DNA from 4 places in the Cytobacillus sp. GQ23 genome. Region 1 is predicted to be linked to each of the others. Evidence: riboswitches for the same ligand, from Rfam matches in the RefSeq annotation. Region 1 holds a riboswitch; each other region holds the start of a gene.
What was found. Region 1 has a riboswitch for S-adenosylmethionine ahead of AC6CHU_RS19080 (methionine biosynthesis PLP-dependent protein). Riboswitches for the same ligand answer to the same signal wherever they lie in the genome.
Positions count from the first base shown of each region.

Region 2: linked by a shared signal. The riboswitch ahead of AC6CHU_RS19815 (methionine ABC transporter ATP-binding protein) and the one ahead of AC6CHU_RS19080 (methionine biosynthesis PLP-dependent protein) in region 1 are both predicted to bind S-adenosylmethionine.
Region 3: linked by a shared signal. The riboswitch ahead of AC6CHU_RS24805 (2,3-diketo-5-methylthiopentyl-1-phosphate enolase) and the one ahead of AC6CHU_RS19080 (methionine biosynthesis PLP-dependent protein) in region 1 are both predicted to bind S-adenosylmethionine.
Region 4: linked by a shared signal. The riboswitch ahead of AC6CHU_RS07850 (O-methyltransferase) and the one ahead of AC6CHU_RS19080 (methionine biosynthesis PLP-dependent protein) in region 1 are both predicted to bind S-adenosylmethionine.

Region 1 is NZ_JCAXER010000024.1:39,180-46,626, forward strand. It holds gene odhB (2-oxoglutarate dehydrogenase complex dihydrolipoyllysine-residue succinyltransferase) at 1-458, opposite strand, end outside; gene AC6CHU_RS19060 (hypothetical protein) at 525-677, shown strand; gene sucA (2-oxoglutarate dehydrogenase E1 component) at 680-3,556, opposite strand; gene AC6CHU_RS19070 (hypothetical protein) at 4,396-4,635, opposite strand; gene AC6CHU_RS19075 (H-type small acid-soluble spore protein) at 4,793-4,972, shown strand; SAM riboswitch class I at 5,142-5,257, shown strand; gene AC6CHU_RS19080 (methionine biosynthesis PLP-dependent protein) at 5,334-6,446, shown strand; gene metC (cystathionine beta-lyase) at 6,443-7,447, shown strand, end outside.
Region 2 is NZ_JCAXER010000026.1:15,638-23,084, reverse strand. It holds gene selB (selenocysteine-specific translation elongation factor) at 1-275, shown strand, start outside; gene AC6CHU_RS19825 (C40 family peptidase) at 566-1,552, shown strand; gene AC6CHU_RS19820 (CsbD family protein) at 1,599-1,790, opposite strand; SAM riboswitch class I at 1,983-2,087, shown strand; gene AC6CHU_RS19815 (methionine ABC transporter ATP-binding protein) at 2,168-3,181, shown strand; gene AC6CHU_RS19810 (methionine ABC transporter permease) at 3,171-3,836, shown strand; gene AC6CHU_RS19805 (MetQ/NlpA family ABC transporter substrate-binding protein) at 3,860-4,684, shown strand; gene AC6CHU_RS19800 (M15 family metallopeptidase) at 4,858-5,397, shown strand; gene AC6CHU_RS19795 (M42 family metallopeptidase) at 5,446-6,495, opposite strand; gene AC6CHU_RS19790 (AI-2E family transporter) at 6,603-7,447, opposite strand, start outside.
Region 3 is NZ_JCAXER010000046.1:1,000-8,446, reverse strand. It holds gene AC6CHU_RS24830 (PAS domain-containing sensor histidine kinase) at 1-1,125, shown strand, start outside; gene AC6CHU_RS24825 (methylated-DNA--[protein]-cysteine S-methyltransferase) at 1,140-1,640, shown strand; gene AC6CHU_RS24820 (DUF2087 domain-containing protein) at 1,757-2,338, shown strand; gene AC6CHU_RS24815 (carbon-nitrogen family hydrolase) at 2,372-3,157, opposite strand; gene AC6CHU_RS24810 (pyridoxal phosphate-dependent aminotransferase) at 3,301-4,473, shown strand; SAM riboswitch class I at 4,561-4,663, shown strand; gene AC6CHU_RS24805 (2,3-diketo-5-methylthiopentyl-1-phosphate enolase) at 4,750-5,982, shown strand; gene AC6CHU_RS24800 (2-hydroxy-3-keto-5-methylthiopentenyl-1-phosphate phosphatase) at 5,975-6,637, shown strand; gene AC6CHU_RS24795 (methylthioribulose 1-phosphate dehydratase) at 6,634-7,269, shown strand; gene AC6CHU_RS24790 (1,2-dihydroxy-3-keto-5-methylthiopentene dioxygenase) at 7,324-7,447, shown strand, end outside.
Region 4 is NZ_JCAXER010000007.1:97,723-105,169, reverse strand. It holds gene pdxR (MocR-like pyridoxine biosynthesis transcription factor PdxR) at 1-914, shown strand, start outside; gene AC6CHU_RS07855 (PH domain-containing protein) at 937-1,320, opposite strand; gene AC6CHU_RS07850 (O-methyltransferase) at 1,347-1,925, opposite strand; SAM riboswitch class I at 2,033-2,139, opposite strand; gene AC6CHU_RS07845 (spore germination protein) at 2,311-3,867, shown strand; gene AC6CHU_RS07840 (GerAB/ArcD/ProY family transporter) at 3,889-4,986, shown strand; gene AC6CHU_RS07835 (Ger(x)C family spore germination protein) at 4,983-6,158, shown strand; gene AC6CHU_RS07830 (hypothetical protein) at 6,158-6,382, shown strand; gene AC6CHU_RS07825 (coiled-coil domain-containing protein) at 6,576-7,447, opposite strand, start outside.

The sequences.
Region 1 (7,447 bases):
TCCTGAGTTCTGATACGGCCCAGTGGATCTGCTGTCGGAACCTGGCTCAGGTCAATGCCCTTTTCTCTTGCCAACTTGCGTGCTGCAGGTGAGGCGATTGGACGCTGTCCACCTGTTTTTTCTTCAGCAGCTGGCTCTGCTGGCTGCTCCTCTGCCTTCGGTTCTTCGGCCTTTGGCGCTTCAGGCTTTTCTTCCGCTTTTTCCGGTGCAGGTGCAGCTTGTCCGCTTTCGTTAACGACAGCGATGGTTTCACCAACATTCACTGTGTCGCCTTCCTGGGCTTTAATTTCCTGTAAAACTCCGCTGTGTTCAGAAATAATTTCAACATTTACTTTATCCGTTTCAAGTTCGACAACATAGTCACCTTTAGTAACTGTGTCGCCAGGCTGTTTCAGCCATTGTGCCACCGTACCTTCTGTAATGGATTCTGCCAATTCTGGAACTTTGATTTCTGCCACCTTAATTTCCTCCTTCTTGCTTGCATGTCAAAGTGAAAGTCAATCAGCGGGGGTTTTTCCCGCAGTTTGTCATCGCGTTCTCGTGTCGCTAGATCTCTGCCAGCGCTTCGATTAATCAAAGCTAAAAACCCGATTGGCTCAACTAAGCTGCTGCTCGGCATTGGCAAGTCTTACTTTATCTCACCAATCGGGCCCATACGGGATGCTGATTCCCGCTAATTCTATTTCGATTCAATTGTTTGAGTATTAATTTGGGAAGCTATCTGCCCGTTAAGCTTCGATAATGTTTCATCAATTATGCGTGCTTGTTCTTTCTTATGAACAGTCGGGTCACCCTCTGCCGGGCTGGATCGGCGTCTTCTGCCGATGTAGCTGACCTCGATATCACTGCCTGCAATTTCTTTCAGTCTAGGTTCAATGAAATTCCATGCACCCATATTCTTAGGTTCTTCCTGTACCCAAACCATTTCTTCCACATTCGGATAACGGGTTAAAATTTCTTTAATCTGATCCATAGGGAACGGATAGATTTCTTCTACACGTAAAATATGGAACCAGTCCTGCTCCGGATAGTTTTTCAGATTTTCAGCTAGATCAATTGTGATCTTGCCTGTTCCAAGAATTATGCGTTTCACTTTTTCATGATTTTGGCCTAATCCAGGCTGTTCAATTACGGATCGGAATTCTCCTTCGCTCAATTCCAGTCCATTTGATGCCACAGTCGGATTGCGCAGCAGGCTCTTCGGTGACATGATCACTAACGGACGAACTTCCTCTTTGCCAAGTATGGCAGCCTGTCTTCTTAGAATATGGAAGTACTGAGCTGATGAAGAAAGATTAGCAACAGTCCAGTTATTTTCAGCTGCAAGAGTCAGGAATCGTTCCAGACGCGCACTTGAGTGTTCAGGTCCCTGTCCTTCATATCCGTGCGGAAGGAGCATGACAAGACCTGATTTCTGTCCCCATTTGGCACGGCCGGCAGCAATAAACTGGTCAAACATTACCTGCGCTGCATTGGCAAAGTCACCATATTGAGCTTCCCATAAAACAAGCGTTTCAGGAGCAAAAACATTATATCCATATTCAAAGCCTACAACAGCCGCTTCAGATAAGGGACTATTATGGACAGCGAATGAAGCCTTAGCAGTTGAAAGTTTATGCAAAGGTGAATACGCTTTACCGGTTGTATGATCATGCAGAACAACATTTCTTTGAGCAAATGTTCCTCTCTCAGAATCCTGGCCAGTCAGTCTGACAGGTGTACCGTCAGATAAAATGGTTGCAAATGCCAGCGTCTCTGCAAGGCCCCAGTCAATCTTGCCGTCCCCTTCAAGCGCTTCCAGTCTGCGCTTCAGAATTTTGCCGAGTTTATCAAATACCTTGAAATCCTCCGGCCATTTTAACAATTCTTCATTAATTTGCTTTAGTTTATCAATTGGCACTGCTGTATTAATTTTTGGCAGGCCTTTTTCGACAGTTTCAGGAGGATCGGTTAACTCAGCCTGCTTCTTTTCTTTTGGCACTTTTTCATAGGCAGCCTTCATTCTTTCCAGAACTTCGTTTTGAACGCTTTCAGCTTCCTCTTTGCTGATGATCTTCTCATTTAGAAGCTTATCAGCATACAGCGCTTTCACGGTTGGTCTCTTGCGTACAATATTATACATAAGCGGATTCGTCGTCATTGGCTCGTCCATCTCGTTGTGTCCAAAACGGCGGTATCCGATTAAATCGATCAGGATATCTTTCTGGAATTTAGCACGATACTCGCAAGCAATTCTTGCCGCTGCAACGACTGCTTCTGGTTCGTCAGCATTTACATGCATAATTGGCATTTCATATCCCTTGGCCAGATCACTTGCATATCTGGTAGAGCGTGAATCATGAGATTCTGTAGTGAAGCCGATTGTATTATTGGCAATGATGTGAATCGAACCGCCTGTGTTATACCCGGTCAGCTGTCCGAGATTAAGTGTTTCAGCTACAATACCCTGCCCTGGGAATGCTGCGTCTCCATGAATAATAATGGATAAAGCAGCTTTTGGATCTACCTCCGGGTAACCGGCCTTTGTTCTGTTGTCCTGTGAAGCTCTTGTATATCCTTCAACAAGGGAGCCTACAAATTCAAGGTGGCTTGGATTGTTAGCTAATGTCAGTCTGGCTATGGTTGTATTCTCATCTTTGATTTGTTTATCAAGACCCAGATGGTATTTAACGTCACCTGTCCAGCCGTAATTGATTCCAATGGATCCTTCAGAAGGAACCAGTTCCTTATTTGGCGCATGCTGGAATTCCGCAAAAATCATTTCATAAGGCTTTCCAAGCACATGGGCAAGAACATTCAGCCTGCCTCGGTGAGCCATGCCGATGTTAATTGTTTTCGCACCGTCAGAAACGGATTCAGAAACAATTTCATCCAGCAGCGGAACCATTGTATCAAGGCCCTCAATGGAGAATCTTTTCTGACCGACAAAAGTTTTATGAAGAAACTTTTCAAATTCCTCCACTTCTGTCAGTCTTTTTAATACTTTTAGCTTTTCCGCTTTTGGCATAGACAGCTTGTGGCTGTTGGCGCCTATTTTGCGGCGAAGCCAGTCTTTTTCGTTTTCATCAAATATATGCTGGAATTCAAAAGCAATGGGTCCCATATAAGCGCTCTTCAGGAATTCGATTGCTTCAAGTCCGTTGCGTAAAGGATATGTGGCATCTTTAGTTATGACACCAGCAGGGATCTCTTTTAAGTCATTTTCAGTTAAGCCATATTTGCTTAATTCAAATAAAGCAGTTTCTGATTTATTGTTTCCCAGCGGATAAATATCGGCAGCCAAGTGGCCATATGTACGAATATTATCAGCCAGGCGAATAGCAGCTAGTGTTTTTTCAATCTGTCCGGCATTCATTTGCTGATTTGCTGATGAAGACAGTGGTGCGGTTTCTTCGCTCATAAGAGGGGAACCGTTTTTTTCAAAGTACTCTTTCATTTCAGGATCAATCGACGACGGATCCTCTAAATATCTTTCATAAAGCTCAATAACGTAGCCAAGGTTCGGGCCATGAAATCCCTGTTCAAAAGGTCCCTCACCATTCGTTGGCTTTTTCATGGAAAATTACCTCCATAACTGTTTTGTAAGTAAATAATTTAATACGTTTTTTCTTCCTAAAAATACAATACCCATCATTTGAACGCATTAACAATTCATTTTTACGAATAATAATATTTTTCAGAGGATAAAACGTTTCCATAGTTATTCTAACACGGAAAATCTACTTGTACAAAGATAAAAACATGAATATAGTGGAAAACTATTAAAAAATTTTTTTAGCAATTACTTATTCTAAAAAAATAATTTGTAAAAGGTTACACCTTTATAAATATGAAATAACCGGGTGGCTTTTTGATTTTTGGAGTTCATTTATTTGTTTAGGCTCTTTTTTCAAAAATTGTTGTTTTTTGTTTATGAATTCTGCCCGTTGATTTCCACTCCAGTCACTTGCTTTCCGCGGGGAGGAAAGTGAGCCTCCTCGGCTGCGCCTCCGGGGTCTCACACTTCCCTCTCCTACCGCAGGACATTGAACAAGCTTCTTCGAATCAACAACGCACGAAGGAAATGCGTCAGCATTTTCAAGGATCAAGTGCCCACAGCGAAGATCAACTCAGCAAATTATACTAAGTTATGCAAAAGCAACAAACTTTAAGAAAACAGCCTTTCCTTAAAATAGTCCACGCTGATTTAAAAAGCAACCATCTGCTTTAAGTGGGAAGAATCTTAGCTCCTTAAGCTTTGCTTTCAGAGTCTTCTGCTCCCTCTTTTCCTGCAGAACATTGAATAAGCTTATAAGACATCCCGCTAAGAAATCCAATGCTTTTTATAGGGTCAAGTGCCATTCAATACCAATTACTAACTGAAGCCAAAATAAAAAAGCCGACATGGCGTCCGGCTTAAAAAGTCTCAACTAAGTTAATGTAAATTTGTTTTGCTGCATTTGCTTTTTTTCTGTTTTCTTTTAGGGAAGATTCAATTGCTTCTCTCGTTTCCACAGGAAAATCAAAATGGCCGCAAGTTGTACATTTTTCAAACATTGAACCAGAAACATTTACTTCAATGCCATCCAGGGTCTGGAAAACTGCAGGACCTTCGGATTCGGCAAACCGGTGGCGGCAGTGGCTATGTTCGCGCATATTAGCTTCCCTCCAAGAAAAATGTCATTTGTTCCATTATAAAACAAATATTCTGAACTTTAAAGCGATCTACCTATAACAGTTTATGCCAGATAAAAAGAATAATTTGTATCTTTTTTAGACACATTAAAGTTATTCAAATTCAGGAGGTTTTTCCATGAACATTGGCAGAGCCAAAGAGATTGCTGAGTCTGCTGAAATGCACAATGTTACTTTAAATGGAGTTCCGATCATCATTCAGCATGTAGATGAGCAGACTAAGACAGCACGCATTTACACTAAAGCAGATTCTGAAAAAGAAATGGATGTGCCGGTTAACGATTTAATTGAAGAATGAATAGCCTAAAAAAACTTTCCGATCTGTTAAGGAAAGTTTTTTTAGTCCAGGACTTTGCTTACCCCCCCTGGACTCTTGCTGAATATTTTTTATAACATGAAATATTCAAAAAAGTATTGACTGTTAACGGTTTACTGTAGTAAAGTTTAGAGAAAATTTAATAATTGATTTCTTATCCAGAGAGGTCGAGGGTAAGGCCCGACGACGCCTCAGCAACCTTCAATCATTTTTTTGATTGAAAAGGTGCTAATTCCTGCAAGTTTTCAAAAACTTGAAAGATAAGAAGAATGGCTGTTCACATTAAAAAGTCTTCTTCTTATAGAAGGCTTTTTTTTATTATGACGAAGGAGTGTTTATGAGCATGTATAATATTGACACCAAATTAGCGCAAATTGGAAACAGAAGCGAATCCGCAACAGGTGCAGTCAATCCGCCTGTTTACTTTTCCACCGCTTACCGCCATGAAGGCATTGGCCAGTCTACTGGCTTCGACTATAGCCGAACAGGCAATCCGACCCGCCAGCTGCTTGAACAGGCAATCGCCGATTTGGAAAAAGGCGATCAAGGATATGCCTGCAGTTCAGGAATGGCGGCTATACTTACTATTCTCTCACTCTTTCAATCAGGTGATGAATGGATTGTATCCAAAGATCTATACGGTGGTACCTACCGCTTGCTTGAACAGGGCTTCAAAAAGTGGGGACTGGAAAGCAAATATGTGAATACCAGCAATCCTGAAGTTGTTGAAGAGCTTATCACTGAAAAAACAAAAGCTATATTTCTGGAAACCCCAACTAATCCCTTGATGGAAGAGACAGATATTGGGCTGATAGCTGACATCGCAAAACGGCATAATGTTCTCCTGATCGTGGATAACACATTTTATACCCCCCTTCTTCAGCAGCCGCTAAAGCTTGGAGCTGATATTGTCATCCATAGTGCTACAAAATACCTTGGCGGCCATAATGATGTCCTTGCTGGGTTAATTGTCGCAAAAGGCAAGCAGCTATGTGAGGAGCTTGCTATGAACCATAACGCTGCTGGTGCAGTCCTTAGCCCATTTGATTCATGGCTTTTAATCAGAGGCATGAAGACACTTTCTCTTCGCATGGAACGGCATGAGAAAAATGCCAGGGAACTGGCGGCTTTCTTATCAGGACATGAATCCGTTACGGATGTTCTATATCCAGGCAAAGGCGGCATGATTTCGTTCCGGGTACAGGATGAATCCTGGGTGAATCCTTTTCTGCAGAGCCTCTCCCTTATCTCCTTTGCTGAAAGCCTTGGCGGAGTCGAGAGTTTTATCACCTATCCCGCAACACAGACGCATGCGGACATCCCTGAAGAAATCCGCAAGGAAACAGGTGTCTGTAACAGGCTTCTGCGTTTCTCGGTTGGAATCGAAAATGCAGAAGATTTGAAGGCAGATCTAGAACATGCTTTTGCAAAGGTTGTAAAGGAGGCAGTGCGATGAGCTCAAACTATACATTCCAAACGAAATTGCTTCACAATAATCATAAATTCGATCCGGAAACAGGAGCTGTCAGTGTACCGATCCAGCATGCCTCCACCTTTCATCAAAAAGATATTGATGTATTTGGAAAATATGATTACAGCCGCAGTCTGAATCCAACAAGGGAAGCTCTTGAAGAGGTCATTGCGGAGCTTGAAGAAGGAGTCAGAGGATTTGCCTTCTCTTCAGGAATGGCTGCCATTTCTACAGCTTTTCTCCTCTTATCACAGGGAGATCATGTTGTCATAACAGAAGACGTATATGGCGGGACCTATCGCATGACTACCGAAGTCCTGTCCCGTTTTGGCATTGAGCACACATTTGTTGATATGACAAACCTGGAGGAAGTGAAGGAAGCCATCCGTCCCAACACAAAGGTTTTCTATGTTGAGACTCCTTCCAATCCCCTGCTGAAAGTAACTGATATACAGGCCATCAGCCAACTTGCCAAGCAGCATGGAGCCCTGACATTTGTGGATAATACCTTTCTGACCCCTGCCCTGCAAAAACCGCTCTCTTTAGGTGCAGATATCGTGCTTCACAGCGCTACCAAATTTTTATCCGGACATAGCGACGTCGTGGCAGGCCTGGCGGTTGTGAAAGACCCGGAATTAGGAGCAAGACTTTCCTTCCTCCAGAATTCCTTTGGAGCTGTTCTGGGTGTTCAGGATGCCTGGCTTGTCTTAAGAGGCATTAAAACGCTCCAGGTAAGGCTTGACCAGTCTGTGAAATCAGCTGAGAAAATTGCCCGTTTCCTTCATGATCATCCGGAAGTAAAGAAAGTTCATTACCCGGGCTTTGCCGAGCATCCCGGCTATGAAATCCAGAAAAAACAGGCTGTGAATGCAGGTGCTGTTCTTTCTTTTGAACTTGAAGATGAACAGGCAATGAGAGCATTTGTGGAAAATGCAAAAATTCCTGTTTTTGCAGTAAGTCTGGGAGCAGTTGAATCCATCCTCTCC
Region 2 (7,447 bases), on a different contig from region 1:
CTTCTGCAGGAATCCCAGAGAATCTCAAAGGAGACTTAAAACGATTTTTGGAAGACCAGGAAATCGCAGTTCCGCTTGATGCTCAATACTATTGGCATGGTGTTCATTTTAGAAAAGCAGTGGAAGAACTGAAAAAGAGCACTGCTGCTGAATTTGAGGTTGGGGATGCAAAAGAGATATTGGGTCTTTCCAGAAAGTATATGATCCCTTTCCTTGAAAAACTTGATTCTTTAGGAATGACACGCAGAGCAGAAAATAAAAGAATTTGGATTTAAAATATCTTATTTAGAAGGATCAGCATCTGAATGCTGGTCTTTTTAGTTTGTTCAGAAGAAAAAAGTTTAATTAGAATAATTTGAATTATGGTGATAAACTACCCATGTCTTCCTGAAATTATGGTAATTAACCCAATTAAATGCAGGATAAATGTACTGCGAATTAACCAATAAAGGAAATAACATGAAAAAATTGATATTTTTTCTTATTTGTCCATTATTTTCAGATAGGATTTTACTAGAAATATTACTAATATTAGGATGTCAAAGAAATTTAAGGAGTGTACAACTTGAAGAAACAACTACTTACAATGGCTGCGACAGCTGGTTTTTTGATTACACCGTTCAATGGAGAAGCAAGTGCACATGAAAATAAATATATAGTTCAGTCTGGTGACACCTTATGGGGAATCTCTCGCTCTAATAATCTTTCAATTGAAGAGTTAAAGACATGGAATAATCTATCAGGCTCAATAATTTATAAAGGACAAGCTCTGACTCTGCTGGCACCGCACAGCCATGACGCAGCAGCTGGCGGTTCTTCTGTCAGTACAGTCAGCTACACAGTGAAATCAGGCGATACTTTATGGGGAATTGCAAGAACACACGGCCTTTCTGTCAGTACCCTTAAGAGTTTAAACAGAATCAGCAGTGACACGATTTATCCGGGACAAAAGCTAAAAGTGAAAGGTTCGGCTAACACTGCTGTACCTTCTCTTCCTGCTAGCACTGGATCTTATACTATCCAAAGAGGAGATACTCTTTCAGGTATTGCATCTCGCCATAACCTATCGGTTTCACAGTTAAAAGCCTTGAATAATCTTACTTCAGACATCATTTATGCCGGCAAAACGATAAAGGTATCAGGTGCTGCAGCAAGCAAGCCGGCAGAATCACAGGTAGCTGCTCAATCGACATCCAAGGTAAATGAACTTATTTCTGAAGCAAAAAAATACATCGGTTCACCTTATAAATGGGCAGGAAGCACTCCTGCAGGATTTGACTGCAGCGGCTATTTGAACTATGTATATGGGAAAGCAGGAATCTCTATTCCTCGTACAGTTGCATCCATTTGGAGTGCCACAAAACATGTTGCCTCACCAAAAGTGGGAGATTTGGTATTCTTTGAGACTTACCAATCAGGTCCATCACATGCTGGAATATATCTTGGCGATTATAAGTTCATTCATGCCGGTTCTTCACGGGGTGTAGAAATAAGCGATATGAATAATTCTTATTGGAAGCCTCGTTACTTAGGGGCAAAAACCACTTTTTAGTTATAAAAAAGTACTCAGCGCTTTAATAAGCACTGAGTACTTTTTTTTAATCTCTTCGATCATTAAAAGTCTTGGAAAGAGCTTCCTTTGCGTCTCCCCATTTTTCCTCGGTTTGTCCTTTTAACTTATCCATATTGCCTTCCGCTTCTTTAGATTCGTTATTGGTCAGTTTGCCGTATTGTTTTTTTAATTCACCTTTAAATTGGTCAGCATTCCCTTTTGTTTGTTCTCTATTCATATTTGCACCCTCCTAAGTTATTGCTTACTTCTTAAATACCCAAAATGAAAAAGTCCAAACAATTGATATAATAAAAAAGCATTTTTATTTCTCAAACCATAACGAATGTGTTTCTTATAATGATGGAAAATTAAAAACTTATTGACAATTTATTATTATAGATATATTATTTTTACTATCAATTAAATAATTTACTTATCAAGAGTGACTGAGGGATCAGGCCCTATGACGTCCGGCAACCTCCATAATGGAACGGTGCCACTTCCTGCAGAATGATTTCATTCTGAAAGATAAGTCGTGATACATAACGATGCCTCTTTCCCGAATGGAAAGAGGTTTTTTGTTTGAAAAGGGGCAATGAAACTGGGGGGATCTGCATGATAGAAATTAAAGAACTTGAAAAAGTCTATGAAACTAAGAAAGGTAAAGTAACTGGTGTTGATCATGTATCGCTTAAGATTGAAAAAGGGGAGATTTTTGGCATCGTCGGATACAGTGGAGCAGGCAAAAGCTCTTTGCTGCGGTGTTTAAATTTATTGGAGAAGCCCACTTCTGGAGAAATCCTTATTGATGGATTATCTTTAACGTCTTTAAGCAAGAAAGAGCTTCGCCAGGCGCGTTTAAAAATTGGCATGATTTTTCAGCATTTTCATTTGGTTAGTTCGAAAACCGTATTCGAAAATATTGCTTTTGCTTTAAAAGCAGCAAACAAAACGAAGACTGAAATAGAAGCACGAGTTCATGAATTGCTTGATATGGTCGGATTAACGGATAAGAGGGATGTCTACCCATCACAGCTTAGCGGCGGGCAAAAACAGCGTGTTGGCATTGCCCGTGCACTGGCAAACAATCCATCAGTTCTTTTGTGTGATGAGGCTACATCAGCACTTGATCCAAGCACTACCAAGTCCATTTTGTCTCTGTTGAAAAAAATTAATAAAGAATTAAATCTGACCATTGTACTAATTACACATGAAATGGAAGTTGTTAAAGAAATATGTGACAGAATGGCTGTCATGCAGGATGGAAAAGTAATTGAAGAAGGTAAGGTCTATAATTTGTTCGCCAGCCCGAGAGAAGCGCTGACCAAAAAGTTCATTAATAGCGTGCTTCAATTTGACTTGCCTGAGAAGCTTTTAAAGGAACGTGAAGGCAAGATTATTAAGGTGTACTTCCAGGGAAGAATTGCAGAGGAGTCTGTTATTTCTGAGGTGTTTCAGCAATTTAAAGTGAAGGGGAATATCCTTCATGGAAAAATCGAATACATTCAGGAAAAACCGCTCGGGATTTTTGTTATGGCGATAACAGGTCCTGTGCTTGAAGTCGAAAGAGCCATTCAATATATTACAGACCGGACAAGGAATTTGGAGGTGGTTCGTGATGCAGCTTGAAAGTTTAATAGCTATACTGCCGGAACTGAATAAAGCATTTTTAGAGACCATTTATATGGTTGGAATATCTATTGCAGTAGCCATCATTGTTGGTCTGCCAACAGGTGTTTTGCTTTTTGTAACTGATAAGGGTCTATTTTTGGAAAATACCGTTTTTAAAAACATTGTCGGCTTCATTGTCAATATGATCCGTTCCATTCCGTTCATTATTCTGCTAATTGCTCTTTTGCCATTAGCTAATTTGATTACCGGAACGACCATTGGACCGACTGCTGCATCGGTTTCACTCTCAGTTGCTGCCATTCCGTTTTTTGCGAGGGTTGTAGAACAGTCTTTAAGAGAGATTGATAAAGGTGTCATTGAGGCTGCTGTAGCAGTCGGGGCTACACCGTGGATGATTGTAAAGGATGTACTCGTACCTGAGGCAAAGCCGGGGATTGTTCAGGGAATTACCATTACGGTCATCAGTCTTGTAGCATACTCTGCAATGGCAGGTATTGTCGGCGGCGGTGGAGTCGGGGACCTTGCGATACGCTTTGGTTATTACCGTTATGACAATACAGTCATGTTCACAACTGTTATTATTCTAATTTGTCTAGTCCAGATTTTCCAATTTGCCGGGGACCGGATCGCCAGATTAGTTGATAAAAGATAAAAATATCATCAGGGGGAAATAAAATGAAAAAGATAACATTTGCATTCATACTTATGCTTACATTTGCTGTACTTGCGGCGTGCGGAAGTGAGAACTCATCTTCCGAGGCAAGCGGTGATAAGAAAAATATCAGCATTGGTGCTACTTCGGGTCCATACAGTGACATGGTCAGCAAAGCAATAAAGCCAATTCTTGAAGATAAAGGCTATAAAGTAAATGTAGTAGAATTTAGTGACTATATCCAGCCTAACCTTGCCCTTTCAAAAGGAGACCTGGATGCTAATCTTTTCCAGCATAAAATTTATATGGAGACTTTTGCAAAAGAACATAATATTGAGCTGTCAGAAGTGATTACCGTCCCAACTGCCCCAATGGGCATTTATTCAAAAAAATTCGCTTCATTCGAGGAAATCAAAGAAGGTTCAGCTATTGCCATACCAAATGATCCAACGAATGCGGCGCGCGCGTTTTTAATCCTTGAGGATGCAGGACTTATCACAATAAATGCAGAAGCTGATCCGCTTACTATTTCTGAAAAAGATGTAGAAGACAATGTCAGGAACCTGCAGTTTAAGCCAATTGAAGCTGCCCAGCTGCCGCGTGCAGTGGACAGTGTTGATTTATCAGCCGTACCAGGAAACTATGCCCTCGCTGCAAAGATGGATTTGCTCGATGCACTGCAACTAGAGGACATGCCAGATAAGTACCGAAATCGAGTCGTAATTGACACGAAAAATACAGATAAACAACTAGCCAAGGACTTAAAGGCAGCTGTTGAATCTGATGAATTCGAAAAGGTTATCGATGAACAGTTTGAAGGCTTCGGTAAGCCGGAGTGGATGAAATAAAAAAATATTAATAAGAGAATGCGCCAGACCTTCTGGCGTATTTTTTTATTTATCAGGCCATAAATCGAATACAATCTATTATTAGTGAAGTTTTCTTAAAATCCTGATAAAATAAACAAGGTCTATTTAATGATCCTCCATAGAAAGGACATATAATATTGTTTTTTAAACAATTGGGAAGATTATTTTTCTTTTTTTTAGTCTTAGCAACTGTATGGCTTTTAGTCTATCAATATATTCAGTTTTCTGCAGATCCTGATTTAAAGGATGGGCCCCCTCCAACCGCTCTTCATCCTGCAGTAGCTGAAAAGAAGGATGAGCTGATCGCTCAGGCTGCCGCTAACGGCATCAATGTTGTCATTACCCAGGATTTCAGAAGTATAGAGGAACAGAATGCCCTATATGAAAAGGGACGTACAGCTGAGGGGAATATTGTTACCCATGCAAAAGGGGGAGAGTCCTACCATAATTTTGGTCTGGCGATTGATTTCGCACTGCTGTCCGTAGATGGCCAGGTGATATGGGATATGCAGTATGACGGAAACGGAAACAGCAAAGCGGATTGGATGGAAGTGGTTGCAATCGCAAAAAACCTTGGGTTTGAATGGGGAGGGGATTGGGCTAAATTCAAGGACTATCCTCATCTTCAACTGGACTTTGGACTTTCCATCTGGGAGCTGCAAAGAGGGAAGAGGCCTCCTGAAGCTGAATGATGATAAAAGAACCTCCACCCATGAATGAGTGAAGGTTCTTCTCTTTTCTTAAATTACCATTTCAGATTGTACATAGTGATACAGCAGCTTAGCCGTATTCTCAATCGAGTCCTCATGTGTACGTTCAAATGCATGGGAAGAATCAATCCCCGGTCCGATTAAGCCATGGACAATATCGTGCCCTGCGCGGATGGCTGCCGAAGCATCAGATCCGTAAAAAGGATATATATCAAGCTTGTACTCAATTCCATTATCCTTGGCAAGCTGAACCAGACGCTTTCTTAGTTCATAGTGGTAAGGGCCGCTTGCATCCTTGACACAGATGGAAACGGTATACTCATCTGTCGACTGCCCGTCTCCCATTGCCCCCATATCAACAGCCAGATATTCGACCGTTTCCGGTGTAATATTGGAATTGCCGCCATAGCCTATTTCCTCATTGTTTGAGATTAGGAAATGGGTTGTGTAAGGCAGCTCAATGTTTTCGGTTTTCAGCTGTTTAATCAGCTGAAGAAGGATCGCGACACTTGCCTTGTCGTCAAGATGCCTTGATTTAATGAAACCTGCCGGTGTGGTCTGCACACGAGGATCAAAGGATACAAAGTCACCGACACCGATTCCAAGCTCACGGACATCATCATCGCTCTTAACTTTTTCATCGAGGCGGATTTCCATGTTTTCCTGGTTTCTTTCTGCTTTCCCGGCATCCTTATAGACATGAACTGAAGTCTGATGCATCAGAATTGTTCCTGTGAATTTTTTGCCTGATGATGTTTCAATTTCACAATACTCGCCTTCGATTGAGTTATATTTAAATCCGCCAATTAAATCAATTTTCAGACGTCCGCTCGGCTTAATTTCCTTAACAATCGCGCCAAGGGTATCAACGTGAGCTGTCAGCATCCTGTGGTTTTTTTCGTCTTTTCCGGGGAGGGAGGCAATGAGGCCTCCTTTCCGGTTACGTTTCGTTTCAACATTAAGCTCATTCAAAAACTTTTCTACATATGTAATAACTTCATTTGTATTTCCGGAAGGACTTGGAATAGAAACGATTTCTTTTAATAAGTTAATGGTTTCTTTCATGTCTGGATATACCATATAGAATATCTCCTCTCAAATTATTCACGCGCAATTCTTATTATACTGTGATTTCTTGGGATAAGCATGTCTTATAAATAAAAAAACTGCCAGATCGGCAGTTTAATTTAAATTTCTTCGGATAGCAGACTTTTCCTTGTTCTTAATCGGTAAAATCTTCTGAAGTCTTTTACCAGAACCTTTATGACTGAATAAAAAGGTATAGCAATCAGGATTCCGATAAAACCATAAATGGATCCTGCAGCCATTAAGATAATAATGACTGTAAGCGGGTGGAGGTTAAGTCTTTTGCCCATCACATGAGGCGAGACGAGATTGCTTTCAAGCAGCTGAACTGAAATCAGAACCAATATGATTTTTAATACCATTCCCGGTCCCTGCAATAACCCGATGAATACTGCAGGAATGATGCCGAGTACAGGACCTAGAAAGGGAACAACTGTCAGGAACATGGCAAATACAGCTAATATTAATGCGTATTCCAATCCGATAATCTTATACCCGGCATACATTAACACACCGTCAACAACTGCCACAATAAACTGGCCGGTTACATAGGAAAATAAGGTTTTGTCTATATCCCCTAAAATTCGCTGGCCTTCATCCTCGTGTTTGTCAGGCAGGTATTTTAAAAGAAAAGGCCTGAGCTTGTGGTCATCCTTAAGGAAGTAAAATAAGATAAAAGGTACAACAACGATGACTGTGACAATGCTTGTTATGGTAGAAAATACTTTCATTACGTTTTCTCCTGCCCCTGATAAAAGGGTTTCCAGGAAGTTCAGCACTTTATTTTTGACACGGTCATAGGAGAACATGCCCATATTATTTTCCTCCACCACTTTCTCCGTTTCATCCGATAAGTCCTCCATTTTAGCAGGCAGGCTTTCACTAATTTCAGCAATCTGGCTTCCAATTACAGATCCAAGCAGGTTAAATCCTAGGTAGCCTATAC
Region 3 (7,447 bases), on a different contig from region 1:
TTGGAGTTTACAGTGAAATTAAACTCCGTTGAAGGCTACCATATGACAATCTTCAGAAATGTAAGTGAGCGTCATGCCATGGAGAAAAGCTTAAGGGAAAGCGAACAAAAATTTCGCATGATATTTGAAGGAGCACTTGAAGGTATTCTTCTCTGGAACGATCAGTTTCAAATAGTTGATATTAATCAATCGGGCCAGAGAATGCTGCAGATGAAAAAGGATGATCTTATCGGAGCGTCACTTCATAGTATTTTGAATGACTGCAATATAACCGATGATGAATTAAAAGAGCAATTAAGAAACATACACACAGATGGCCAATCTGACGGGAATCTTTCCATTACTTTAAAATCAGGCAGAAAGAAATTCTTTGAGTTTTCCAACAAGCATAATATTTTTTCTAATATCAGTATGAGTACATTTAAAGATATAACTGAGAAGCTGGAAATGGAAGAACAGCTTCGGAAATCAGATACCTTGAATGTTATTGGAGAATTGGCTGCAGGGATTGCACATGAAATAAGAAATCCAATGACGGCTCTTAAAGGGTTTATACAGCTGTTGGAGAGCAGTGTAAAAGAAGATCATACGATGTATTTCAATGTAATCACCACTGAGCTCAGCAGGATTGATTCCATTATTAATGAATTTCTCATTCTCGCTAAGCCTCAAGCTGTCAAATTTATAGAAAAAGACATTTCACAAATCATGAAAGAAACAGTCGATCTCCTTAGTGCACAGGCTGTGCTTCATAATGTTCAATTCAGAACTTATTATGAACAAAATTTGCCCAAGGTTTTCTGCGAAACCAATCAAATGAAAAAGGTCTTTATCAACATCATTAAAAATGCAATTGAAGTCATGCCTAAAGGCGGTTATATTACCGTATCCGTTCAAAAGGGCCCTGGTCATAAAGTTCACATTACCATAAGGGATGAAGGAACAGGAATTCCTGCGCATAAAATAAAAAAGCTTGGTGAGCCTTTCTATACTACAAAAGAAAGAGGCACTGGACTTGGTTTAATGGTTACATATAAAATTATAGAAGAGCACAAGGGAACAATTGAAGTGGAAAGCAAATTGGGAAAAGGAACTGTTTTCCACATCTATTTGCCCTTATTATAAAGGCGGGAATTAATATGACAGGCAGAGTTTATTCTAAAAAAATGACACCGGTCGGAGATATTTACATCGTAGCAGAAAATGGAATTCTTTCGGCTATATACATGGGGGAAGATGATTTTATGGAAGGGGAAGAGGTATCATCATTGCAATTTGATCCTTCTAATACTTTAATCAGAAAGTGTACTCTCCAGCTTGAGGAATACTTTGACGGACATAGGAAGGAATTTGATATCCCTATAGAGCCCAATGGAACGGATTTTCAAAAAGCAGTATGGAAAGAGCTTTGCCTCATTCCATTTGGCGAAACAAGAAGCTATCAGGAAATCGCTGCCGGGATAGGGAAAGATAAAGCTGTGAGGGCCATTGGACAGGCAAACAAGGCCAATCGCCTTCCAATCATTATTCCTTGCCATCGTGTTATCGGCAAAAATAAATCTTTAACTGGCTATGCGGGAAGCAGGACAGAAATTAAAGAAATTTTATTATCCCTTGAAGGAGCCCATTATGCTAAATAGTTATCAAAATCACCCTTTCAAGGTGATTTTTTTGGTTTATTTAAATTCTATTGACGAAATGAACTAAATTCGATTACTATCTAATTAGATAAAAATCGAAATGGGGTACTTTACTTATGCAATTAAATCGTTTAGTAGCATTTTATAAGACAATGGGAGACCCTACCAGAATCCGGATTGTATTTCTCCTTGCCAAAGGGCCGCTGCATGGCCAGGCTATAGCCGGAAAGCTCGGCTTAACCCCGCCTACTATCACGCATCACCTGAATAAACTGCGGGAAATAAACCTTGTTTATCAAAGAAGAGATAAAAATACTGTGTATTTTTATCTAAATGAATCCGTATTGAAACACCAATCAGGGGTTCTTGCAAAATTGGCAGACAAAGAGGAGGTTAAAAAAATGGAGGAACAAAATTCAGAAAACCAGAAGGTTATTGAAAATTTCTTTACCAGGGATGGAAAACTGAAGAATATTCCTGCCCAGAGAAAGAAGAAACTCATGGTTTTTGAACATTTAATTAAAGGCTTGAAAATGGGTAAAAAATATGAAGAAAAAGAGCTTAACGAATACATCAAACAGTTTCATGAAGATTATGCAACTATACGCAGAGAATTCATAATCAACCATTATATGTACCGCGAGAATGGGATTTACGAATTAAACCCTCCAGAAATGTGGGCAAAAATAGAAGGATAAGCAGGGGCCCTGACAGGGCCCTCTGCAACATTTTCAGCGGTAAAAATCCGTTTTGCGGTCATCAAAAATCGGAATTAAGCCGCGGACTTCCTTCACTTTATCCAGGTCAATTTCAGCATGCAGAATTTCTTCAGTTTCAGTGCCTTCAGCAAGCACATCCCCCCATGGATCAATAATCATTGAATGACCTGCAAAGACATTAGCAGGATCAGAGCCGGAACGGTTGCAGGCAATGACATAGCACTGGTTTTCAATAGCACGTGCAATTAATAGCGCACGCCAATGAGCAAGCCGTGCCAATGGCCATTGTGCTACTACAAATATTGCTTCTGCACCATCCGCTGTATGGGTACGCAGCCATTCAGGAAAACGGATATCATAACAAATCATTCCTGCAAACTTCCTGTTGGCCAGGGAAAATCCTCCCCTTGCTGCCCCTCCTTTCAAATAGAGGTGCTCATTCATAAGCTTGAATAAGTGCAGCTTGCTGTATTCATGCAAAAGCTCACCATTATGGTCTACAATCAGCAGAGTATTGTAAATGCCATCAGTTGTTTTTTTGGCTACAGAACCGCCAATCAGGTAAACCTTATTTTTTTTTGCAATTTCTTTCAAAAATGCCAGTGAAAAAGCAGCATCCGGATCTGCTATTTCATCCAATCTGGTCAAATCATAGCCTGTCGTCCAAAGTTCAGGTAGTACTAAAACGTCTGGATCAGATTTAAGAGCTTTATTAATCATGGCTTCGGCCGCAATAAAATTCTTCTCTGGTTTTCCAAATGCAATATCCATTTGCAAACAAGCAATCCTTAATTTCACTTTACTCCCCCACAATCATCTTTTCCTTATGTTATGATTAGTCCGATAGATAAAAACTTTCTAAATTTTACTTTACAACTTACCATTTACGTTATATCATTTGGGACTATATTTTCAATCCTTTTTTTAAGCAGGTGAACAATTTGATTAATTATCCGCAATCTGAACTTTTAAAAAGTCTTCCTAAACAGTTTTTTGCTTCTTTGACTGCGAAGGTGGGAAAAAAACTTGAACAGGGCTATGATGTCATCAATTTGGGACAGGGAAATCCAGATCTGCCAACCCCGGATCATATTGTCAAAAGTCTTCAACGTGCAGCCGATAACCCTCAAAACCATAAGTACTCTCCTTTTCAGGGTTACCCGTATTTAAAAAAGGCAGCAGCTGACTTTTATAAAAGGGAATATGGTGTAGAATTAGACCCCGATACTGAAATAGCCATTCTTTTTGGAGGCAAAGCAGGGCTTGTTGAAATCCCCCAATGTCTTTTAAACCCTGGGGACAGGATATTGGTTCCAGACCCGGGATATCCTGATTATTGGTCAGGAGTTGCGCTGGCTAAAGCAGAAATGGTGACAATGCCTCTGAGGGAAGAAAATAACTTTTTGCCAGTATATAGTGACTTGCCGGCTGAGGAGCTTAAAGCAGCCAAGTTGATGTTTCTTAATTATCCAAATAACCCTACTGGAGCAATCGCAAACAAAGAATTTTTCCAGGAAACAGTTGAATTAAGCCGAAGGCATGAGATATGCGTAGTCCATGACTTTGCATATGGAGGAATTGGATTCGACGGAAAAAACCCTGTCAGTTTTCTTCAGGCAGAAGGAGCAAAAGAGGTTGGAATTGAAATTTATACTCTATCAAAGACCTTTAATATGGCTGGCTGGAGAGTAGGGTTTGCCGCTGGAAATGCAAGCGTTATCGCAGCATTGAACCTGATGCAGGATCATCTTTACGTCAGCTTGTTTGGAGCTGTTCAGGAAGCTGCAGCAGCTGCTCTGTCAGGCTCTCAGGATTGTGTAAAAGAGTTGAATTCGATCTACGAGTCCAGACGGAATACCCTCATTTCCGGTCTCAGGGAAATTGGGTGGGATGTACAAGCGCCAAAAGGCTCCTTTTTTGCATGGCTAAAGGTTCCTGAATCATTTACATCTGAAGAGTTTTCTGAGTATCTCCTTGAAAAAGCGCATATTGCAGTGGCACCCGGAAACGGCTTTGGCCCCTTTGGAGAAGGATTTGTAAGAGTCGGGTTGCTGACATCTGAAGAAAGACTTAGAGAAGCGGTGGAGCGAATACAAAAATTAAGCTTGTTTTAATTTTTTCAAAAATTCAATTGACAAAAGTATATAGCACTGTCATAATTTTAATTAAATTTCTAAATTAACTGAATACTCGATTTCGTTTTCTTATCAAGAGCAGGCGGAGGGACTAGCCCTATGAAGCCCGGCAACCGACTTAACAAAAGCACGGTGCTAAATCTTGCAGCTAATAGCTGAAAGATAAGGAGATGTTAGATTGTTATGCTAACCTCTTCTTATTTGAAGAGGTTTTTTTATTTTTTCCATTCTTTGAAATTGAAAGGAAGAAGATTAATGAGTGAGATTATTGCAGCGTATCTGATACATGATGAAAAACATAATCCCGAGAAAAAAGCAGAGGAGATTGCTTTAGGATTAACGGTGGGATCATGGACCCATTTGCCCGTGCTTGAAAAGCTTCAGCTGGAGAAGCATAAAGGCAGGGTCGTTTCTGTTGAAAGAGCGACAAAAAATACAGGAAGCAAGGAAACAGCTGCGATCATTAAGATCGCCTATCCTGCTGTTAATTTTAGTCCTGATTTACCGGCAATATTAACAACCGTTTTTGGAAAACTGTCATTGGACGGAAAGATAAAACTGCTGGATTTAGAGTTTTCCAATGAACTTAAAAGCTTTTTTCCAGGACCTCGATTTGGAATTGAAGGACTGAGAGAGAAATTAAATGTGTATGACAGACCTCTTTTGATGAGCATCTTCAAAGGAGTGCTCGGCAAAGATATGGATTTTTTGACTTCACAGCTAAGAGAACAGGCCTATGGGGGCATTGATCTTGTAAAAGATGACGAAATTTTATTTGAAAACAGCCTTACACCGTTTGAAGCCCGGATAGCAGAAGGAAAAAAGGTGTTAAGGCAAGTTTACGAGGAAACGGGCCATCAAACCCTTTATGCTGTGAATTTAACAGGCAGAACATTTGAATTAAAAGACAAGGCAAGGAAGGCAGCAAGTCTTGGTGCAGATCTTCTGCTGTTCAATGTATTTTCTTATGGACTCGATGTTTTGCAGTCCTTAAGAGAAGATAATGAAATTGAATTGCCTATCATGGCACATCCTGCAGTTAGCGGAGCTCTTTCAGCTTCAAGCCTTTATGGAATCTCTTATCCTTTACTTTTGGGCAAGCTGCTCAGATATTCGGGTGCTGACTTATCTTTATTCCCATCTCCTTATGGGTCTGTTGCTCTTGAAAAGACACAGGCATTATCCATTGCTGATAACCTGAATGCGGAAGATTCCTTCAAAAGATCTTTTCCGGTACCCTCAGCCGGCATTCATCCGGGTTTAGTGCCTTTGCTTTTCGAAGACTTCGGAATAGACAGTGTAATCAATGCCGGAGGCGGGATACACGGGCATCCAGATGGGGCAAGAGGAGGCGGTTTGGCATTCCGCCAGGCGATTGATTTGACTTTAAAGGGAGTTTCTTTGGCTGATGCTCCTTCAGACTTCACCGAATTAAAAAGCGCGATCGATTTGTGGGGATCAAAAGAGGCGGCTGTTAAGAATGGCTAAAATAGGGGTATTTTGCGACTTTGATGGAACTATTACCGAAAGTGATAACATCATCAATATTATGAAACATTTTGCTCCTCCCCAATGGGAAGGAATAAAAAATCAAGTTCTGAATCAGGAGATTTCTATTAAAGAGGGAGTAGGAAAGATGTTTTCCCTTCTCCCTAGCAATTTGAAAGGAGATCTCACAGATTTCATCCTGGAAAATGCAAAAATAAGAGATGGGTTTCAGCTTTTTGCCGATTACCTGGCACAAGAAAATATACCGCTTTATATAGTAAGCGGGGGGATAGATTTTTTTGTGACTCCTGTACTGGAGAAATATGGACCCTTTAAAGCAGTGTTCTGCAATAGTTCTGATTTTAGCGGCGATAAAATAAAAATCTTATGGCCCCACAGCTGTGATGAAAAATGTGAAAATAATTGCGGATGCTGCAAGCCCTCCATTATGAGGAGGCTGGAGGATGAGGACACGTTAAAAGTCGTTATCGGAGATTCAGTAACTGACCTTGAGGCTGCAAAACAGGCGGACTTTGTCATAGCAAGAGATCTGCTCCTGGAGAAAAGCAAAGAGATGAACCTTAATCACAATTCATTTGAAACGTTCTATGATTGCATAGAAGTTATAAAAAAATTAAATGAGGTGAGAGTATGAGCACACTTGAGGAAAAATGGAATGAGCTCGCCGATATTAAAGACGAGCTCGCAGCAAGGGACTGGTTTATGGGGACGAGCGGAAATCTGGCCATTAAGGTCAGTTCAAATCCGCTTCAATTCCTTGTAACTGCAAGCGGAAAGGATAAAAGAAAACGCACTTCCGAAGACTTCCTGCTAGTGGATGAATTTGGCCGTCCGGTGGAAGAAACTCATTTAAAGCCATCCGCTGAAACACTTCTGCATACGGAAATATACAGTAAAACAAAAGCTGAATGCAGTCTTCATGTACATACAATCGATAATAATGTTATCTCAGAAATATATGGAGATCAGGAGGCAGTAACATTTCAGGGGCAAGAGCTCATTAAAGCATTTAATAAATGGGAGGAGGATGCTGTCCTTAGAATTCCGATTATTCCAAATTATGCGCATATTCCTGCGCTGGCAAATTGTTTCTCTTCCCATGTACATGAAGATTCAGGTGCAATTTTAATTAGAAATCACGGAATTACTGTTTGGGGCAAAACCTCTTTTGAGGCTAAAAAGATCCTTGAAGCTTCAGAGTTTCTGTTCCGCTATCAGCTAAGGCTTCTGGAGCACAGACCCAATCAGCTATCCAGAGTTGTGTAAGGCACAAGATGCAGATTTAAATAAGAAAGATAACAGTAGAGAGGATTGATTAGCATGGCATATATCGTACTGAAAAATTCAAAAAAAGAAATCAGGAATCAGGAAGAAGTTGCTTCTTTTCTGGAAAAACAGGGGGTTATCTATGAGCAATGGGAAATAGATAAATTGCCAGAAAACC
Region 4 (7,447 bases), on a different contig from region 1:
AGCAAGCCAGAGGATTGGCCTGCAAGCCGGAACAGGTTTATCTATTCAGCGGATTTCAACAGCAGTTACTGAATGTCTGTTTGTTTTTCAAGAGAAAAGCCGTCGGAATAGAAGATCCGGGTTTCATTAGGGCAAGATCCGTTTTTGAGCAATTGCAGCTGGAATATCATCCTATTCCTGTGAACGATGAAGGATGCTGTGTACCTGATAAGCCGGTAAAACTATTATATACAACACCGGCCCACCAATACCCTACTGGTACAATTATGTCTATTGCCAGAAGGACTGAACTGTTAAATTGGGCACTGAAACAGGACGCTTACATTCTTGAGGATGACTATGATTCTGAATTCCGCTATAAAGGGACACCGATTTCGTCATTGGCCCATCTGGATTCCAGCGGACGCGTTCTTTACTTTGGCACCTTTTCAAAAACTTTGCTCCCTGCACTTCGGATCAGCTATCTGATTATGCCGGCATCACTGCAGCAGGGATATGAAGAATTTAATGCTAATCAAAAGTCTAATGTTTCAAGAATCGACCAGCGGGCTGCTGCAAAATTTATGGAAGAAGGACTTTATACATCTCATATAGCAAAAATGAGAACGTTATATCGGGCCAAGAGGAACTGTTTAATCGAAAGCCTGTCAAAGCATTTAGGAGAGCATTTTGACATAATTGGTGATACAGCAGGTTTGCACATTATCGTGATATTACCAGAAGGATTAAATGAACCTAAAGCAATTGAACTGGCAAAGTCGGCGGGAGTTGAAATTGATGCTGTTTCGCCTATGTACCAGCTTCACAAACCCGCCAACCATGTGATGCTTGGCTATGGGGCACCCTCAATGGACGAAATTGAGAAGGGGGTCCAATTAATGGTTAATACCTGGAAAAATTATTTAAATGTTTAACATCTATCCGCTAAAAGGGCGCTTATCTTACGGGATATCGCTCTTTTGCCGGATCTGTAATCGTGCAGAGCTTTTCCTTAACCGCTGCCATAAAATCAAACATATTCATCCCCTCGATTTGCTGGAATTTAAAAAAATCATCGTTATAGTACATATGAATATGCTTGCCCGTTATTCCCCTCTTTTCTTTAATGGAAGTTATATCGATATATGCAAATTCTTCAACTAATTCCTTTGTTGATTCAGATGCAGATAATCCATAAAATAGCAGCCTTTTATTTGTTGCCGCCAGCAATCCGGGCAGCGGGGCTAAACAGTAATGCGATACTAATGAACAGGTTAAGCATTCAATAATGTTTTCTTCTTCATGCAGCACAGTTCCAAACGAATTTATAATGCTACTCATGGGATCCCCTCCTCATATCTCTTCTGTCAAACTGCAGTCTTCACTGCGAGTATCAGTCCGGTAGACCAATCCAATTCGGTAATGTCGAGATCTGGTCTGTCCTGCAGAGTTTTGAGAAGTTTAGTAGCTTTGATTCTAAATTCTTCAGGCAATTTCTGCTGCGGAAACACATCATGAATCACATAAAAACCGCCAACATTCAAATGGTCCAGGGTTTTGTCCAGGAGCTCGAATTTTCCGGGCCACGTATCTGCAAAAATAAAATCGAATCGCTCAGATAGATTTCGAATAAAAGCTGCTCCGTCTTCACAGCAAAATGTGATTCTGGCGTCCTTTCCGAGGTATTTTTTCGCAATGGATTGCACGTTCAAATCTATATCAACGGTCGTAAGCTTACTGCTTTCATCCATCCCATCCATTATCCATGAAGCAGAAGCTCCCGTACCTGTCCCCAGCTCCAAAAAGCTTCCACCCGGTTTGGAGGCAGCCAGCCCCTTTAGTAAAAATCCTGTTTTTTTATCACATGATTGCCCGAAGCCCATCACAGCAGATTCCTGTAATATACTCGAATATGCTTCCGGTACCTGTATAACGCTGTTTTCCATTTGTCATTCCTCCGCTTTCTTCGTACTATATTAAACACTTAGCACGGGAGCATAAAAGAGCACCAAAAAAGGCCCCTTTATAAGAGGCCTTAACTTATCAAATCGACCTCTTATCTCCCAGAGCGTCAACTCTGTTGGAATTAGCACCTTCCTGACATAATCAGGGGTTGCTGAGGCTTCGCAGGGCCAGTCCCTCCACCTCTCTGGATAAGAATTTGTATGTATATTAATTTATTTTCAATCAAGTATTGCATATTTTTAGCAAGATGGCAAGACTTTGGTGGTTTATTGCCATGTAAGAAACGCATGATTCTGCCTTCCTGTATATTTATTTCAATTCTAAGGAAATTTAAGGATATACATATTGCCTGAGGAGGAAATTGTGGTGTTTCGATTTAAAAGGAGTCCTTCAAAAAAAAGAGTAAAAAAACAGATTAAGCCCGAGTTGACATCACAGGACATCCTCTTATCAAAAAAGCTGGAAGACAATATACAATTTTTCTCCTCACTTTATGGAGAGAGTTCAGATGTGATTTTCCGTTATTTTGCCTTAAATAAAATTGACGCAGCCATAATTTATATAGATGGATTAAGTGATACCCAAAAGCTTGACGAGCTGGTCCTTGGAACCTTACTGCATCAAAACATGAATATCGAAAACGACTTCCTTCATACTGTGAAAAACCGATTGCCGATTTCAAGTATTAAAAGATTGGCAACAACCGCTGACTGTATCGACTCAATAAGCATCGGGAACCCAATAGTGCTTTTTGATGGGTATGATGAAGCTCTTTCACTGGGATTAGCCAAATTTGAAAAGCGTTCGATAGAAGAACCGCAGGCTGAGACCTCCATTCGGGGTTCGAGGGAAGGCTTTACTGAATCACTCGGTGTCAATACATCTTTACTGCGCCGGATCATTAAAGACCCGGGACTGAAAATGAAGACTCTGCATGTAGGCAAATATACGAAGACGAAGGTAGTTATCTCATATATTGAAGAAATAGCGGATAAAACTCTGATACAGGAAATAGAAAGCCGTCTTAATCGCATTACTGTTGACGGAGTACTGGAAAGCGGCTATATCGAACAATTCATTGAAGATAGCCCGTATTCTCCTTTTCCCCAGTTATTGTACACGGAACGTCCGGATGTGGTATGTGCAAATTTACTTGAAGGAAGAGCAGTATTAATGATTGAAGGGACACCTTTTACTTTAATTGCTCCCGTGAGTTTCTTCAGTTTGTTTCAATCACAGGAGGACTATTATGAAAGGTTTTGGATTGGTACCTTCATCCGGTCTCTTCGGTTTCTTTTCTTAGCTGTATCCCTATTCCTTCCTGCCATATATGTTGCCATAACAACATTTCACCAGGAAATGATTCCCATGGACCTGATGCTTAGCATTGCGTCCTCCAGAGAAAGTGTCCCCTTCCCTGCCATTGTGGAAGTCCTTCTAATGGAAGTTGCTTTTGAAGGACTGAGAGAGGCCGGGATACGCCTTCCAAAACAAGTAGGTTCAGCTGTTAGTATTGTGGGTGCCCTTGTAATTGGTCAGGCAGCTGTTCAAGCGGGGATTGTTTCTGCACCTATGATTATTGTAGTGAGTATTACGGGTATTGCATCTTTCATGATCCCCCGTTATTCAATGGGACTTGCCATTCGATTACTGAGGTTTCCCATCATACTCCTTGGCGGCGCTTTAGGATTAATAGGTGTAATGCTTGCACTAATCCTGCTCGTCATCCATTTATCAGAGCTAAGATCATTCGGTTTACCATACCTGACTCCTGTATCAACACTGCAAAAAAATGCGGTAAAGGACACACTCTTTCGTTCGCCTTTATGGAAAATGAATCAGCGCGCTCATTCCACAGGAAAATACAACAAAACTAAACAAGGGTCCAGCTTAAAACCAGGTCCTGAAAATAGCGGCAGGTAAATAAGTCAAAATGGCGGTGAGATGGACATGCTGGAAAAGGGAAAAATATCGGCCCTGCAAATGGAATTTTTAATTGTCCCGGCTATCATTGCCACAGGTGTGCTTTCGATTCCATCCATATCGGGAAGGTTAGCCGGGCATGACATGTGGATGACGCCTATAGCAGGTTCTATAATCGGTTTTATCACGGTATTCATTGCATGGAAGCTTCATCAATTATTTCCAAGGATGACCCCTATCGAATACAGTGAGCAAATACTTGGAAAAGCACTTGGTAAACTCTTTAATTTCTTTCTTGTTTCCTTTTACTTGCATACTACAGGCATTGTCATCAGACAGTATTCAGATTTCATTACCGGCAACGTGATGCTGCAGACGCCTTCCGTCATTTTTTCCATTACTATCGTTTTTGTCAGTGCTTTGGCGGTTCGTGGCGGGATTGAAGTAATGGCCAGATCTGCAGTAATTTGCACAACTTTATTCATGGTTACTTCTTTATCACTGCTCTTATTGCTTAAGGAAATTGATCTTAGCTATATGAGGCCAGTTTTAGAGAATGGATTGCTCCCTGTTATGAAAGGGAGTTTGGTGCATAGCTCATGGTTCAGTGAGTTGTTTCTTCTTGCCTTTATCTTTCCTTTTATCAGTGATTCAAAAAAGGGATTAAGGTCGGGGATGAAATCAGCTTTGTATATTGTGCTGCTCCTCTTATATGTTAATTTTTTTGTTCTTACTTTTTTAGGGGTTTCATCTGTTAACCAATTTTATCCTGTATATTCAATCGTCCGTGCCATCAGTGTATTTGGTTTTTTCGAGAACTTTGAAGTTATCATTACAGCTTCGTGGGTACTAGGAAGCTTTGTGAAGGTCTCTGTTTTTTTATATGCTATCAGCTTGGGTCTTGCACAATTATTAAAGCTTTCAGATTATCGGCCAATTGTATTTCCATTGGCACTGCTTCTGATTTTTTTAAGTTATTGGGATATTCCTAATATCCTGTCAGTGGTCGAATTTTCTACAAGGATTCAGCCTTTTTATTTTGTCATCGTTCAAACTGTACTCCCGCTATTTCTGCTGTTTATTGCCATGGCACAAAGGAAATGGAGGGAGAGCGGTTGAAGAAAAGCCTGCTGATCACCATTTGTTTCTGCGCTGCAATTCTCAGCGGCTGCTCAGATCGAGTGGAAATGAATGAACTGGCCATCATTACGGCAGCTGCAATTGACAGACTGGAAGATGGGAAAACAAGAGTTTCTGTACAGTTGTTCATCCCCCGTGCCATTTCAAGCGGAGAAACGGGAGAAGATCCCAGCTCAGGTTCAACTTTCGTTCGGGAAGGAGTAGGGGATAATCTGGCTAATGCCATATCACTGCTGCAAATAAATGTGCCGAGAAGGTTGTTTTGGGGCCAATGTAAAATATTTATCTTTGGAAAAGGGCTTGCTCAAAAAGGAATACGGGAAGATATAGATTATTTAGCCCGGCATCCAAGTCCAAGGGGCAATTCTTTATTATTTGTAAGTGAAGCCGAAGCCAAGGAAATGCTGACTTTGATTCCTCCTTTAGAGAGGTACTCTGGAGATGCCCTAAAAAAATTATCTCAGGATGAAGATGGAACACAAACTACGCTAAGGGATGTAGATATAGGCTTCATGGAAGAATCTGAAAGTGTGTCCATGCCTTATATAAAAAAATTAGAGCAGACAGAAAGCTCCAGAAAGCCAAATGAAACGATACCTGTAATTACTGGTGCCGCTATATTCAAAAAAGATAAAATGGCAGGAACCCTGGATTTAAAGGAAAGCCGAGGCTTGCTATGGTTAAAAGACGAGATAAAAAGAAGCACCATATCTGTTAAACCTGAAGGGGCAAACGGAAAACTTACCATGACTCCGACACTGGGCAACACTAAATTCAGCCCCGAAATCAAAGATGGACGCTGGATCATGAATCTATACATTCGGCTTGAGGGAGATATTGTTCAAAATGAAACTCATCTCAACCTCATGAATGAAGCAGTGATAAAGAAAGTTAAGAAAGATTTTGAAGCAGCCTTAAAAGAAAGAATTGCTCAAACAATTGAAAAGCTCCAGCAGGAATACAGGGCAGATGTCATCGGGTTTGGGAGGAGATTCCATCAAAAATACCCGAACGAATGGAAAAAGGTAAAAGAGAATTGGGATGAAAAGTTCCCGGAGCTTGAGGTAAAAATCAATGTCAAAGCCAAAGTAAGACGGCCTGGATATATCGGCCCTCCTGCTGCACTTCCGAGAGATGAGGTGAAGGAATAATGCAATGGGATTGGACAACTATTGTTATCGTGCAGGTTTTGATATGGTTAATTGTTATTTTTGAGTGGAAGCAGCTCAAAAAGTACTCGAAGACTGACAAAATCACTTTTGCTGCAATCCTGTCTATTTCCGTCCTGTTGTCTTTTTTTAATCTGGAAGACCTGCCTGGACCGATCTCTCTTCTGCATTACATTTTTGGTCCCTTAGGGAAAATGATGGAGTAAAGAACATTTAAATTCTGATTGAAATCATGTCAAAAAAAGGAAATTTAAGAAATATCTTTATCCCTCCTTCATTAGTTGGACGAACCCTGAGGGTTGGACAATCATAAAAAATCGCTCATGAATTTAAAACTCAGAGCGATTTTTCTAGTTTATAGCATTAAAATATCTTATTTAATTTTCATCGAAACGTCACTTATTGAACAGCTTCCTCCCCCTGATAAATACGGAATGCTGGAACAATCGTATCCGAAACAATCTCTTTTCCTTTTTCGCGGATAAAATCCAATTTATAGTACGAGTCAAACCTTTGGCTGATCTCTGTCTTCACCAATTCAGGAGGAGTAACGACAATGAATTGGAACTTCAGCTTATCGGCTACTGCGAAAATTGGATCAAGCACATGGGCAGAAGCTGCTTGTCCGAACGGATTATCACAGACCAGCGGAACCCAGCTTTGATCCGTTTCACTTTTAACTGAAAGAAGCATCATCATCATGACCATACGGGCGGAAAGCTTTTGGCCGCCGCTGCCATCTGATTTAGTCTTTGAACCCTGGTTGATTGTCTGCCAGGTAGAATAATGCTCACGCTGCGGTTTCCCGTACATGAAGGCATTGTCAGTACGCATATTATATACCAGCAGCTCAGGATAACGATTCCTTAGCGAGATAAATAAAATCTGCTCATCACTGATGAGCTGTTTGATTTCCTGATCCAGCAGCTGATTATTGTCATCAATCATCTCAAAGCGCTTCGTAATTTTGTTTATCGCCGAAACAAAATGCTGTTTCAGTAAAGGTTCAACATCTTCCGCTTTTTTAGGCAGAATGTCTTCTTTGAGCTGGACAAGCGGGAATGAACCCCGTTCATTCTTTAGCTTCATTTTTGCAATCATTGAACGAATAGCCTCTGAAATGCTCATTACCTTCATGCTTGCCCGGCTTGCCCAGAAGTTTTGCGCCTTTTCCGCCCGTTCTTTGTCGCGCTCCAGCTGCTCCAGGCCGCTCTGTGAAAAGCGCTTCATGTTCAGGACGACACTTTGAATATGCGCATAATGCCTTGTAT